Regions from separate parts of the Oceanobacillus sp. CF4.6 genome, predicted to be linked through region 1. Evidence: riboswitches for the same ligand, from Rfam matches in the RefSeq annotation. Region 1 holds a riboswitch; each other region holds the start of a gene.
What was found. A riboswitch is a leader RNA that binds a small molecule or an ion and turns the genes downstream of it on or off. The one in region 1 is predicted to bind lysine.
Positions count from the first base shown of each region.

Region 2: linked by a shared signal. The riboswitch ahead of dapA (4-hydroxy-tetrahydrodipicolinate synthase) and the one ahead of ACHABU_RS03910 (Na+/H+ antiporter NhaC family protein) in region 1 are both predicted to bind lysine.
Region 3: linked by a shared signal. The riboswitch ahead of ACHABU_RS10060 (amidohydrolase) and the one ahead of ACHABU_RS03910 (Na+/H+ antiporter NhaC family protein) in region 1 are both predicted to bind lysine.

Region 1 is NZ_JBIMEX010000002.1:58,497-63,515, reverse strand. It holds gene ACHABU_RS03925 (YunC family protein) at 1-199, shown strand, start outside; gene ACHABU_RS03920 (HD-GYP domain-containing protein) at 383-1,471, shown strand; gene yunB (sporulation protein YunB) at 1,549-2,328, shown strand; lysine riboswitch at 2,375-2,556, shown strand; gene ACHABU_RS03910 (Na+/H+ antiporter NhaC family protein) at 2,713-4,254, shown strand; gene ACHABU_RS03905 (sodium-dependent transporter) at 4,474-5,019, shown strand, end outside.
Region 2 is NZ_JBIMEX010000001.1:3,578-8,596, forward strand. It holds gene ACHABU_RS00025 (sulfonate ABC transporter substrate-binding protein) at 1-579, shown strand, start outside; gene ACHABU_RS00030 (ABC transporter permease subunit) at 603-1,367, shown strand; gene ACHABU_RS00035 (ATP-binding cassette domain-containing protein) at 1,390-2,166, shown strand; gene ACHABU_RS00040 (hypothetical protein) at 2,240-2,704, opposite strand; lysine riboswitch at 2,886-3,064, shown strand; gene dapA (4-hydroxy-tetrahydrodipicolinate synthase) at 3,166-4,059, shown strand; partial or broken gene corA (magnesium/cobalt transporter CorA) at 4,170-5,019, shown strand, end outside.
Region 3 is NZ_JBIMEX010000005.1:133,618-138,636, reverse strand. It holds gene ACHABU_RS10070 (iron ABC transporter permease) at 1-128, shown strand, start outside; gene ACHABU_RS10065 (alanine/glycine:cation symporter family protein) at 196-1,662, opposite strand; gene ACHABU_RS10060 (amidohydrolase) at 1,690-3,288, opposite strand; lysine riboswitch at 3,565-3,742, opposite strand; gene ACHABU_RS10055 (hypothetical protein) at 3,874-4,446, opposite strand; gene ACHABU_RS10050 (D-alanyl-D-alanine carboxypeptidase family protein) at 4,723-5,019, shown strand, end outside.

The sequences.
Region 1 (5,019 bases):
GTGTGCGGCATTGGACGTGGATATCTTTAACGAGATTCCAAAATTAAAAGAACGTCATGTTATTGCAGGCCGGGCAGTAGGAGTACGAACCATTGATGAATTGCTGAATGCACCTTTGGAAAAAATTACGGATGCATCGAAAGCCTATGGCTGGGAAGTTGGCATGACAGGGAAAGATGCCTTGTTGAAAATATCATGACCTCGAATGTCTTCCATATGGGAGACATTTTTATTTGAACCCTTTTTAAAGACTACGATAAAAGTTTATATTGCAAAAAGAGACAATATTTTCATAGATTTAATGGTCAATTTCTGATATTATTTAATAAGACTAAGGGCTCATTTTGTTGAATTATGTCGATTTTAGGGTAAGGAGATCATTATGAAACTTGCGAGTACGAAATCAATTAAACCTGGAACAACGCTTGCGCAATCCATTTATAATGAAAATGGTGTTGTACTGCTGGCAAAAGGCATGTCTTTAACGGAGAGAATGATTAGGAGGCTGCTTGACCAGGGAATTACATACATATACATAGAGGATCCACTGACAAAAGATATTTATCCTGAGTCAATAATCCCGGATCATTTACGTAGAAAAGCGACAGAAACAATTAAAGAAACATTCCATCAGATTAAAAAAGATGGTTTTCTGAATAATCCCTATATTTTAAATAAAAAGGGAAAGGATCTTGGTAATGTGGTCGAGCAGATTCTTAAAGAAATCCAAAACAGTGAAAAATCGCTTACACTGCTTGCTGATATTTTTGTTTCTGATAATTATGTCTTTCAGCATTCACTTAATGTAGCGATTTACTCTCTTGCAATAGGGGTTCAAATGGACTATTCAAAAAGTACGCTGTTGGAAATAGGTGTTGGTGCAATGCTACATGATGTCGGCAAGATCTTCATTGATCCTGAGATTTTACATAAACCGGATCGGCTGACAGACCAGGAATTTGAAATTATTAAAAGTCATACACAAATAGGCTATGACTATTTGCGAAAGCATTCGGGGATTTCCTCTGTAGTTGCCCATTGTGCCTATCAGCATCATGAGCGGCTGGATGGCTCAGGATATCCACGAGGCATTGAAGATAGAGATATGCTTCCATATGCAAAATTGATTGGTATCGCAGACGTTTTTGATGCTGTGACAAGTAATCGCGTTTATCGTGATGCAATGCTTCCACATGAAGGATTGGAGCTCCTTTATGCTGGTGCGATGCGTCTTTTTGATAAAGAGATGGTCGAAGCATTTAAGAAGAGCATTGCTGTCTATCCGGAAGGCTTGACAGTGGAGTTGAGTGATGGAAGGCAAGGTGTCGTTATCAGGCAAAACGAACAACTTTGTGACAGGCCCATAATTCGAATTATTCAGGAGAACGGCACAGAAGTTAAAGAAGTTTATGAAGTTAATTTGGGAAGTGTCGTGAATGTAACGATTACTTCTGTATTGACGAAGGATTAATCCGTATTTTTCTCCGTGCTTTTACTTATTCTAACCCCCTTAAAACAAGCATAAATTGTTTTGAGGGGGTTTTTTGGTTGAGACATAAGAAGCGTTATCGAAAGAAAAACTTTGCATCGCCTCCAAATAATTTTATTATGATGATTACGTTCATTATATTTGTATGCAGTGTTGGTCTTAGTATATGGATCATTGATAAGCGGGTTGAACCGGTCTTAATGGAAATTGCAGAAGTAAAAACGGATGAATTTGCAACGCGTGCGATTAATTCAGCAGTAAGATTTGCTGAAGAATACAGCTTTGATGAGGTATTGAATATTACCTATGATAATGAAGGCCATGTCGCAACATACAATTGGAATCCCTCTGTAGTCAGTGAAATAAATCGGGTGGCAACAGACCGCGTCGAAGAATTCTTTTTAAATGTAAACAGGGGTGATCCAATTACGTATGATTATTCCCTTCATGATCCCTATGAATATGAAGAAGGGGCAGAGGGCCGTGTAGAACAAGATCCGACATTGGTGGAAGTTCCACTAGGTCAGGTTACAGGAAATACAGTCCTGGCAAATTTAGGTCCTAAAATACCAATAAATCTCGGGTTAGTTGGAAGTGTAAGGACGAATATTATACGTGAAGAAGAGGAGTTTGGAATTAATGGTTCATGGGTTTCCCTTTATGTAGATGTCGAGGCTGATGTTCAAATAATTATTCCATTCACTACAGATGTGAAGACAGTCAATACCGAAATTTACATTGATGGTGGGGCAATTATGGGGAAAGTACCCGACTTCTATGGTGGTGATGGAGGTGGACCATCTATCTCTGTGCCAAAAGACGACTTGCAGAATGACTGAAAATCTTGTATAGTAAAATCATAATTGAATAAAAACCTTATCAGATCGGTGAGGTAGAGGCGCAAATAATATGAGTAATCAACCGGAGGAAGACAACAGTGATGGTTGGTAAAAGGATTATTTGCCGAAGTGTAATAAGGGTCAAACTTATTATTGCTGGTACATCTTTGAATAAAGGATGCACTGTCATGTAACGTATACGAATGTGCATGGAGAACTACTGATCGAAATGGAGGATAACGTATATTGTAAAACAATGATGGGTTATTTTCTGTCGTTGTTTTTTTGTGAGCAAAATTAATGATGTATGCTCGTACACCAAGCGTTTCGCAATCAATATGTCCAACTCCCACACATTCGATATTAACTAATGGAGGTAACATCATGGAAGGAACAATTTTATCACTTATTCCAGCACTGCTTATGTTGGTACTTGTCGTACTAACGAGGAAGGTATTGCTATCTTTAGGTGCAGGAATTATCGTTGGAGCTTTATTAATTCATGATTTTAATATTTTAGATTCCGTATCTGAAGTCTGGATGGTTTTTTATAATATCTTTGTTTCAGAAGGATCTTTAAATACAGGAAATCTGCTATTATTAGGATTTTTATTATTATTAGGTATGATGACTGCATTTCTCCAAGCATCAGGTGGCAGCAGGGCGTTTGGGGAATGGATGATGAAACGCGTCAAAACCCGTACTGGTGCGCAAGTAATGACCAGTGTTTTAGGCTTAATTATATTTATCGATGATTACTTTAATAGCTTGGCTGTTGGACAAGTTGCAAGACCATTAACAGATCGACATAAAATTTCTCGTGCAAAACTAGCTTATTTTATCGATTCTACCTCTGCACCCATCACAGTTATTTCGCCAATTTCAAGCTGGGGTGCATATATAATAGGTATACTAGGTGGATTGTTTGCTGCTAATGGCATAACGGATATTCAACCATTAACAGCATTTATCCAAATGATCCCACTTAATTTATATGCACTTTCTGCAGTATTGCTTGTATTCATGGTTGCCTATTTGAATATGGATATTGGTCCAATGCATAAACATGAAGAACGTGCCATTAAAACAGGAGCAGTATTGGATCCGGAACAGGATAAGGTACCTGGAGATTTAAGTAATACATTTTATCCGCATAAATCTGGTAAAATATACCATCTATTACTGCCGATTATTATATTAGTCGTTGGTACAGTCCTATCCATGGTTGTTACTGGTGCCAATGCAAGTGATAATGTAACGATATTAACCATCTTTGCTAATACAAATGTTAATTTATCACTGTTTATAGGTGGGGTTGCTGCTGTTGTAACATCATTCGCATTTCATGTTGGCTTAAGCATACCAAAGGCGAATGTAGGGAAAATCTTTTTTGAAGGTATTAAAACCATGCTTCCAGCCATTTATATTCTTGTTCTTGCCTGGATGATTGGTTCGATTATTGGAACACTTGAAACCGGTACGTATTTAGCAGAAATAGTGAGTGAAGCGTCCATCAGTTCATCAATGTTACCAGTTTTGTTCTTTATCATTGCTGGATTAATGGCTGTTTCAACTGGAACATCATGGGGAACATTCGGTATCATGTTACCAATCGCTGCTGAAGTTGCAGCCGTCTCTGACATGGAGATGCTTCTACCATCTTTAGCTGCTGTACTTGCCGGTGCCGTTTTCGGTGATCACTGTACACCAATTTCAGATACTACGATCCTGTCTTCCACAGGAGCTGGTGCTAACCATATAGACCACGTGTTGACGCAATTACCATATGCACTCATTGCTGCTGGAGTAGCCATTGTAGGTTACTTGTTGGTAGGTCTAACGAATATGGTATTTATTCCACTATTCATTTCACTAGCTCTCGTGTTGCTAATTGGATTCATCATTCATTCAATCAAAAGTAAATAATAACGAATAAAAAATCTTTCATCCTATTTGGTGGAAGATTTTTTGTTAGAAATGATGGTAATAGAAAGAAGATTTAAAAATTACTTTGACATAGGTGAAAAGTACCGATATAATACAAGCATAAATGTTTAGAAAATAATAAACATTTTAAACATTCATTTTCGCCATGATGCATAGCATAGTATTGCTAGTAGAATGGAAAAAGGGGGAGGTTTATACATGGAAACACGTTCACAGTGGGGGACAAGAGCGGGGTTTATATTGGCAGCTGTTGGATCAGCGGTTGGTCTAGGAAATATTTGGCGTTTTCCAGCGGTTGCTTATGAAAATGGTGGTGGAGCTTTTTTTATTCCTTATTTATTTGCACTGCTTACTGCTGGGATACCGATACTTATTATGGAATTTACCATTGGACATAAGTATCGAGGTTCAGCTCCTTTATCATTCAAAAGAATGAATAAGAAAACAGAATGGCTCGGATGGTGGGGCGTACTAATCGCATTTGTTATATCTACGTACTACTCTGTTATCATTGCCTGGGCAATATCGTATTCCGTTTTCTCCTTTAATTTGGGATGGGGAGCAGATACAGAAGGATTCTTGTTTGGAGATTATTTGAAACTAACTGTTGATCCGGGTCAAACGGGGAGCCTTGTGCCTGGTGTACTTATTCCGTTAATTATTGTTTGGGTAGTGGTTTTGGGGATCTTGTTTAAAGGTGTTAAAAAGGGTATTGAAGTTGCTAACAGAATTTTTATCCCAGTT
Region 2 (5,019 bases), on a different contig from region 1:
TCAGAAATAACATCTATAAAAGATTTAAAAGGGAAGCAGGTAAGCTTTGCTAAAGGATCGAGCTCCCATTATTTGATTGTGAAAGCGCTGGAAAGTGAAGGATTAAATTATACAGATATTACTCCTGTATTTTTGTCCCCTGGTGATGCCAGAATAGCTTTTGAACAAGGGAAAACAGACGCAATGGTAGTTTGGGATCCTTTTACTTCATCAACGGAAGTTAATATGAATGCAACACTTTTAGTCAATGGTGAAGGGTTCACAACAGATAGGGATTTTTTTATAGCAAATGAAGTGTTCGCAGAGAAACACGAAGATTTGATTGCCGTTATTTTGGAAGAGATTGAGAACTCCTCTGTCTGGGCTAACAATCATCATGAAGCGTTAATCGATACGTTAGCACCGATTTTAAAAATTGATAAGGAATCCATTAAGATGGCTGTCGAACGAAGAGTCTACGGTGTTGATTCTTTAAATGAAAATATAATAAAAGAACAGCAGGAGATTGCAGATACATTTTTTCGACTGGACATTATTCCAAAGAAAATAGATGTTAAAGATGTCATGGATAGGCAATAAAGACAGAAAGGAGGGTTGGGCATATGAAACTTTTACTAAAGGGTTCGATTAAAAAGTTCATTCCCTGGTTTTTACCCCTCTTATTACTTGTTGGATGGCAACTATTATCATGGGCAGGAGCAATTCCTGAAAGGATTATGCCAGCACCCACAAAGGTTTTACAAGCTGGTATGAAGCTTTTGTCAACGGGGGAATTATTTAGCCATGTTTCTATTAGTCTTGGCAGAGCTTTAGCAGGATTTCTCATAGGGGGAGTAATTGGATTTGTATTTGGGTTACTTAACGGTATATTTCGTTTTGCTGATCTTTTTTTCGATACATCTATTCAAATGCTGCGAAATATTCCGCACTTAGCATTAATTCCACTTGTTATATTATGGTTTGGGATTGGAGAAACATCCAAAATCTTTTTAGTGGCGTTAGGGGTTCTTTTTCCAATCTATATCAATACGTACCATGGAATTAAATCGGTTGATAAAGGATTAGTAGAGATGGGACGCGCGTACGGATTAAAAGGAAAATCGCTATTCTTTTCTGTTATTCTTCCGGGTGCAATGTCGTCTATTCTTGTAGGTATTCGATTTTCTTTGGGAGTAATGTGGTTAACGTTGATTGTATCGGAGACGATCTCTGCCCATAGCGGTATTGGATACATGGCAATGAATGCTAGGGAATTTATGCAAATGGATGTAATTGTTTTAAGTATCTTGCTTTATGCGTTATTTGGAAAGTTATCCGATGTTATAGCAAGGTATTTGGAAGGAAAGTTACTTCGCTGGAACACCTAATCTACGAAGGAGGTAACCAAAATTGGAACCATCTACAAAAGAAAAGTATATTAAGATTACTAATTTACAGCAATCGTATGGAGAACGGGCCGTACTGAAAGGATTGGACCTTCGTATAGAAAAAGGAGAGTTTATAGCGATCGTTGGGAAGAGTGGTTGTGGGAAGAGCACCTTACTTCGATTAATTGCAGGATTGGAAAAATTCAATAAGGGTTCCATCTATATAAATGATGAACCATTGAACCATTTAAATGAATATGCACGCATAATGTTTCAGGATGGGAGGCTTCTGCCCTGGAAGCGGGTGATTGATAATGTATGTATCGGTCTTCCAAGCGATTTCAAAGTAAGAGCGATGGAAGCTTTACATCAGGTTGGATTGGAAGATCGTATGAACGACTGGCCGTCGAAACTATCCGGTGGTCAGAAGCAACGTGTCGCTTTAGCCAGGGCTTTAGTTCATAATCCTTCACTATTACTACTGGATGAACCACTCGGAGCACTTGATGCACTTACTCGAATTGAGATGCAGGATCTCATTGAGTCGCTTTGGAAACAAAAGAAGTTTACATCGATTCTCGTTACACATGATGTGGAAGAGGCAGTTGCTATCGCTGATCGAGTCATATTAATTGAAAATGGAGAAATAAGCTTGGATCAGACTATTCGTTTGCCTAGGCCAAGACAACGTACACATCCTGCTTTCTCGATGTATGTAGAAGAAATACTGGAGAAAATTCTTGATCGTAATAAGGGTAAAATCGCTTTAGTAAAGAGTTCAAAGGAATCTCACATTTAAGACTGGTTCCTTTTCACTCCATAAAAGAGAATAAAAAATGAACCTCTATAAAAAGTAGGTTCATTTTCGATTACTATTCTAAATCTTCATCATCGAGCCTTCTGAAGCCTTCTTGCTGAAGATAATCAGCAGCGGCATTGTAGGTTGCGTATGTACCATCCAATAAGTCTCCTGCATAGATATTCCATAAGTCAAAATCATGAATTAGTTTAAGGATTTGTAGTTCGTTATTAATCCAGCTCTCTTCAAAAGGTTCTGATTCTGAGAGGGATTTAATGGATTGTTTGATAATGTTACGCAGTTCATCCGGTGTAAAGTCACGGATATTTACCATTCCTTTAGAATCAACCGCATAGTTTTCATCTATTTGTTCAGCATATACAAATCCATTCCCGTTTGGGTGAAGATGATAGACGACAATCTTCTTTTCCATCACACTTTCTTCAAAATGAAAATTGACACGGCCTAGTGATACATCATGACGCTCTAATTCTGTAAAGTCTTCAATAATTGCTAGTTTTTTTTCAAATGTAAGCATGTTACCTCCAGATAGGTGTTATTTAAGAATCAATTTTTATTATACCACTTGAATATTGGAAAATACGAAGGAACTGCATTAAAATTTTATAGAAAAAAATGGATAAAGCTTGTTTATTCTTAGATACTTTTGTTATAATACAAATAACAATCAAATACTTTCTTATTTTAGATCTTTTTAAAGTAAGGATAGAGGTGCAGAAACCATTAGTACTTATGTTTAGGAGAATGAGGTCCGGGGATACATAAGGAAAGGGGAATTTGCCGAAGCGGAAGGAAACTCATCATCCTGAAGTTGGTTCTGTTATTTAATAGATGCAGAACTGTCATATAGGGAACTATATGGAGGGCTATCAAGCGTAGAACTAATCCAAGTTCTAAGCAGCAGCGGGCTCTCGTTGGTGCTTTTTATTTTTGTCCTCCACACCTATCCAAAAAATTAAAGAAAAGGTGTGAACAGTTATGAATTTCGGTAACGTATTAACAGCAATGGTAACTCCATTTGATCCATATGGAGAAGTAGATTTCGAAGCTACTAGAGGATTGGTTAATTACTTGATTGCAAATGGCTCAGATGGGTTAGTGGTTGCGGGAACAACAGGTGAATCGCCAACATTAACGCATGATGAGAAATTGAAATTATTTACATTTGTTGTGGATGTAGTGGATGGGAGAGTTCCAGTCATTGCAGGCACCGGATCAAATAACACAAAAGCCTCTATTGAACTAACAATAGAAGCGGAGAAAACAGGTGTGGATGCAATTATGCTTGTTACTCCGTACTACAATAAACCGTCACAGGAAGGTATGTATCAGCACTTCCGCACAATCGCAGAAAGCACAACATTACCTGTCATGCTGTACAATATACCAGGAAGAAGTGTTGCTTCCTTAGATTTGGATACGATTATACGATTATCTCAAATTAAAAACATTGTCTCTGTAAAAGAAGCAAGTGGAGTCCTAGATCGTACAGCCGAACTGATCAGTAATACGGCTGAAGACTTTAGTGTGTACAGTGGGGAAGACAGTCTAACACTGCCTACGCTGGCTATCGGTGGTACAGGGATCGTATCTGTTTCTTCCCATATCATCGGGAACGAAATGCAGGAGATGATGGAGCATTTCAATAGAGGAGAAGTCGCCGAAGCAGGCGCCATCCATCGTCGTATATTGCCTGTGATGAATGCAATGTTTGCAGCACCGAGCCCAACGCCAGTAAAAGAAGCATTAAATCGAATCGGTGTGCCGGTTGGAAGTGTACGCTTGCCACTCATACCGTTAAATGATTTGGAACGTGAATCTTTATCAAAAGTCATTGCTATCTACGAGGAAAAAAGAGTAGCAGGATATTGATTACTTAGGGGAATAAGCGCATATGCTTATTCCCTTTTTCTCATTAGGATATGTTAAACTAACTTGTAAGAATATTTTAATCCTGGCTTTAAGAATAAAGGAGTAGCAACATGATACGAATAAGTGGCATCACTAATGACCAGCAGTTGAAAAGGAATGTTTCCATAAATGAACTAAATTTATCTGAGTATAAAATGTGTTGGATTGATTTTAACAGTCCAACTGAAGTGGAAATCAATCATTTAGAACAGACTTTTCATTTTCATCCGCTTGCAATTGAAGACTGTGTATACAGACTACAACGACCAAAATTGGACTATTACGATGATTACACATTTTATGTGACGCAAACGGTAAGAGAAGGAAGCAAGGATGTTTCAAAAGATGAGCTGAATTTTTTTATAGGAGATAACTATATCGTTTCATATCATCAAGAACAGACAAAAGAAGTTGAAGATGTGTGAGACCTTTTTTTAACAGAGAAAAATAGTTCTCAGTGGGCACCTTATTATGTGCTATATAGAATCATGGACAAGATTGTTGATAATTATTTTCCGCTTATTTATAAAATAGAAGATGAATTAGACAAAATAGAAGACAATACTCAAAATAAATCAATGGATCTTTTAATGAATGAGCTTTTTGATATCAGACACACGCTACTGAACTTAAGACATACATTTAATCCTATGCGTGATTTACTTTATCGCATGCTGAATTCTCAACACTTAGAGGGGGTTAAAGAAAGAAAAGAGTATTTTTCCGATATTTATGACCACCTTTTAAAATTATCGGAAATGGTGATGTCTAATCGAGAAGTAACAGCTGACATTCGTGACAGCTATCTGTCTTTAAATTCACATCAAACAAACAATGTCATGAAAGTACTTACAATTATTACTTCGATCTTCGCACCTTTAACATTTATAGCTGGTATATATGGAATGAACTTTGAGAATA
Region 3 (5,019 bases), on a different contig from region 1:
GACTACTATTAGTAATTGCTGATTTGCTCAGCAGGACATTGTTAGCACCAAATGAAATTCCATCAGGTATTTTAGTAGCAATAATTGGTGCACCATATTTCCTGTGGTTAATGAAGAAGCGAGCATAATTCTTTTAATCTCTCATAAAAAAGCAGATATACCATGTTACTAGGTATATCTGCTTTTTAACTATATTTATTTTTTCTCCGACAATTTTGTTTCCTTCTCCTCATAAAATAAAACGATCTCTGGATCTACTTCACCAATACCTAAATATCTTGCTTTATAATCACTCAGCAAAACGAAGAACTGCTTACTTAGGATTAGAATAACAACAATATTGATAAAGGTAGGGATAGCGGATGAGATATCTGCAAAATACCAAACCGTTTGCCCTGGTATACCAAAGCTTACAGCGTATACAACCATAAGAGTACCAGGAATGGGGTATAACCAAATAAAAGATTTTAGTAGTGCATTTTTAATCTTTGGTTTTCTGTTTTTGAATAAGTGGCGAAGCAGAATTTCGTAATATAAAAACCATCCACTCAATGTAGTTAATCCAAATAATAAAATAGATAAGGCAATAATCGTTCTTCCAGTTTCACCGATTCCGATTTCAAATGCCGCAAGTGTAAGCTCTGCTCCGGATAACCCGGATGACCATGCTCCTGTGATGATGATGGTAAAAGCTGTAATGGAACTGACAATAATCGTATCTACAAATACTTCGAAAGCTCCCCAGACACCTTGTTTAACAGGGTGATCAACTTTTGCAGTTGAGTGGACCATCGGGGAGGTACCCCATCCGGCCTCATTACTGTATACTGATCTTGCCATTCCCATACGGATCACCATCGCAACAGCTGCGCCAGCGAACCCACCTACTGCGGCTGTACCTCCGAAAGCGCCTGTTAGAATTAAAGAAAAGACATGGCCAATTTGGCTGAAGTTACTTAGGATAATATAGAGGCCTGCCAACACATAAAAGAGAACCATAATTGGAACAATTTTTGATGCAATTTTTCCAATCCGTTTTATTCCACCATAGACAACAAGGTAAATTAAGATGGAAAATAGAATCGAAGCTGGAATCATGCCAATGTTAAAGGTTGAACTCATTGCTTCTGAAATCGTATAGTTTTGCATTGTGATAAAGAAGGTGGAGAAAATCCCGAACCCAAAAATGATTGCAGGGAACATCCAATATTTAAAATTTCTTTCTTCTCCAAGTCCTTTTTCCATATAATAGGTCGGCCCACCATATGGATCGCCGTTTTCATCCGTATTCCGGTAATAGACAGAAAGTGTTACCTCAACCGTTTTAATAATCATACCAATCAATGCACAAAGCCACATCCAAAAGATGGCTCCAGGTCCACCAACTGCAATAGCGGTTGCAACCCCTCCGATGTTAGCTACCCCAACAGAACCGCCGATGGCAGTACTGACAGCCTCAAAGGAGGATAATATTCCTTTTTCGTCATGACCTTTTTTTTTCTCTTTAAAAAGGCTCATCAATGTTTCTTTTAAAATATGTGATATATGAACGAATTGAAAGAATTTACTTCCAACGGTAAAGTACAATCCCACAAATACAATAGTTAAAATAAGGGGAACCCCCCATAAAAATGCTGACAATTCTTTTAATATATTTTCCATAGATGTATCTCCTCAAAGTAGTAGTGTTTAATTGCTTTGATATTTAATGTCACCACCAATGATTGTCATTTCAATGGATGTGGTTAATAATTCGTCAGCATCTTCCATTTTAAATGGATTCTTGGAATAAACTGTCATGTCAGCCAATTTACCTGTGTCAATGGTTCCTTTGATTGCTTCTTCATTTGTTGGATATGCTCCCATTTCAGTGAATAACCTAAATGCTTCATGCATCGTTAATTTTTGATCAGGATACCAACCATTATGTGTTTGCCCTGGTGACCTTCTTGTCACAGCAGCATGAATTCCCATTAATGGATCGACTGGTTCGACAGGTGAATCTGATCCTCCTGCACATATTACTCCGGCCTCCTGCAGCGTTTTCCAAGCATAGGAAAGCTTCATTCGTTTTTCCCCAAGCCTCTCCTCAACCCATGGGTAATCACTCGCTAAAAATCGTGGTTGAATATCTGCAATTCTGCTTGGTTGTGCAAGACGCTCAATTAAATCTTCACGCAGCACCTGTACGTGAATCAGCCGGTCCCGGTGCGTTACGGTAGGAAACTGATCCATTATATCCAATACATTTTCCAGTGCTTGGTCGCCTATTGTATGAACAGCTATCGGCATAGATAATTCACGTGCACGTTTGATGATGTCATATATTGCATGCTGATCAAACATAGCTTTACCATAGTTTCCTGGGTCATCATTGTAAGGCTCTGATAATAAAGCAGTTCTTCTTCCAAATGCACCATCTGCAAATAGTTTTACTGCACCAATTTGTAGTGTTTCATTTCCGTAGCCCGCATACATTCCTAGGTCTCTTAAGTCATCGAGAAATTCATGATTGATTAAAAGATTGGAACGTAATCCAAGATGCTCCTGGTTCAGTAATTCGTCATAAATCTGATACGTTTGACGTAAACCGCCTAAGTAAAGGGGATCGTTTGAATGAACACTTGTTAGACCTTTTTCCATAGCGAAGTTGATTGCTTTCCTCATTGCATTTTTCAACGTTTCATACGATTTTTCAGGAATATGCTGCGTTATTAGATCGGAAGCAGATTCCAATAGTAATCCTGTTGGCTTATTTGTCGATTCATCCAATACGATCTTTCCACCTACGGGTACTGTCATGGTAGGATGGTAATTACATATTTCCAATGCTTTGCGATTAACTATAGCGGCATGTTCACAGATTCGCGTTAAATATAATGGGTTGTGTGGAGCTACATGATCAAGTTCATGAATTAAAGGAATTCCTCCATCGGTAAAGAGGTTTTCATCCCATCCTCCACCAAGTAGCCATTCACCTGGTTGAAGTGTTTTTGCCTGATTTTGGATGTGATTCAGTGCTTCGTGTTTCGTCGTAATTCCTGTTAAATCCAAATCGATAAATTTCGTGGCAATCATGGACATATGAAGGTGACTGTCTACCAATCCAGGTGTCACCGTATTCCCTTCCAGATTAATAACTTCAATATCGGAGTTTCCCCATTGGATGAGCATATCCTTGGTTGCTCCCATATCTATAAAACGGCCATTTTCTACGACAACTGATTGCACAGTTGGCCTTACTGGATTAAAAGTATAAAATTGTCCATTGGTAAAGATTTTTTTCATGATGTAACTATCTCCTCGGTAAATAATTTAGGGAAATAAACAATGGGATAGTTAAAGGGAATGATCTGGTTATGAAATAGGAGTGTTACTGTCTCATATATGTAGTAGTTAATTAGATTTACATAGCGTTTTTCTACGTAAATATTTGGAGAAAACATAATGAATGGAGGGAAGGTGTTTTATGTACACAAGGTATAAACACCTTTTTAAGTGCACAAAAAAACAACGATAGAAAATAACCTACCATTGTTTATACAATATACGTTATCCTCCATTTCGATCAGTAGTTCTCCATGCACAATTACATTGCATGACAGTAAGTTTCCTATTCAAAAACATACCAGCTATAATAAGCTTGACCCTTACTACGCTTCGGCAAATAATCCTTTCATCAATCATCATAGATGTCATCCTCCGACTGGTTACTCATATTAAATGCGCCTCTACCTCACCGATCTGATAAGGTTTGTTTATTCAATTTAGAGTAATGTTATCAAATTTCTGATTAACTTACAAGCGTTGATTTTGAAAATAATGCTGCGTTGCGGAGTGTATTCGACAAAATTCGGGGAGTGACAGGCACCTTTATCTTTTGAAGAGTCTGATAAAGAAACCCTGTTTTTGTTGTACTTCCGCTTCAGCTTCTTTTGCCGCTGCAATTTGTTTTTGTGTTTCGAGTCGATCATTTATAGTCTGCATTAACATCTTGTCACGTTCCTTCAGTCTTAATTCTATATAATCCTGCTGCTGATTCAGTCGCTGTACCAATTCCTTAATCAATTCATTTTGCATATGCAGTTCTTTATTGTAGTTTTCCAATAATTCATTTTGATGATGAACCATGTCTTTTAATTCCGTTAGATCGTTGTTATAACGTTCTGTGACGTTATCTATAACAGTTAATTCCTGTGATACATCATCACCTTTAACCCATAAACATACAGCTTCTGCACACTCTTTAAGACTCATATCGCCGCTATTTTTAAACGTTACAAGTTTCTGCAGTGCAATAACGTCATTCTCATTGTACCATCGTTGATTTTGATTATTCCTATTAAATTTATAACCTGCATTTTCTAATAGAATACTATACTTCCTTAGTGTTGATTCCTTTACCCCTAATAAGTTAGCTATATCTGCAGGGTTATATATTTTCATCCATTCTTTCCCCCTTTTTGTTAATTATAGCGTTATAACATAATTATACCAGAGTAATATTTAAAATTGTATGAAAATTTAATTAACAAATTTGAATTTTACTAGAAAAATGGTAGAAAAGGATAAATTTACGAAGTATATGTAACCTTTAATCTACCATATATTACCTGGAATGTTAGGTGTTTATTACAAGTTTTCAATCGTATTTACATATTTATTCCGTACCTTTATTCTAAAATAGAACGTACTTTAAAAATCTTAGATGGAGTAGTTATAATGAAAAAAATCGTTCTATTAATCACGGTTATACTAGCAGTTAATATGATAAACGCTTTGAAAGTCCATGGTGAATCGCCAGGATCTCCGACAATACATAGTGAGGCTGCTATTCTGCTAGAGGCAAATTCGGGTCAAATACTTTTTGAAAAAAATGCAAATGAACGTATGTATCCAGCAAGTGTAACTAAAATCGCTACAGCCATTTTTGCAATTGAGAACGGAGACCTGGAAGATATTGTAACGGTTAGTAGCAATGCCAGTGCCCGAAATGTGGAAGGGACTACTGTCTTTTTG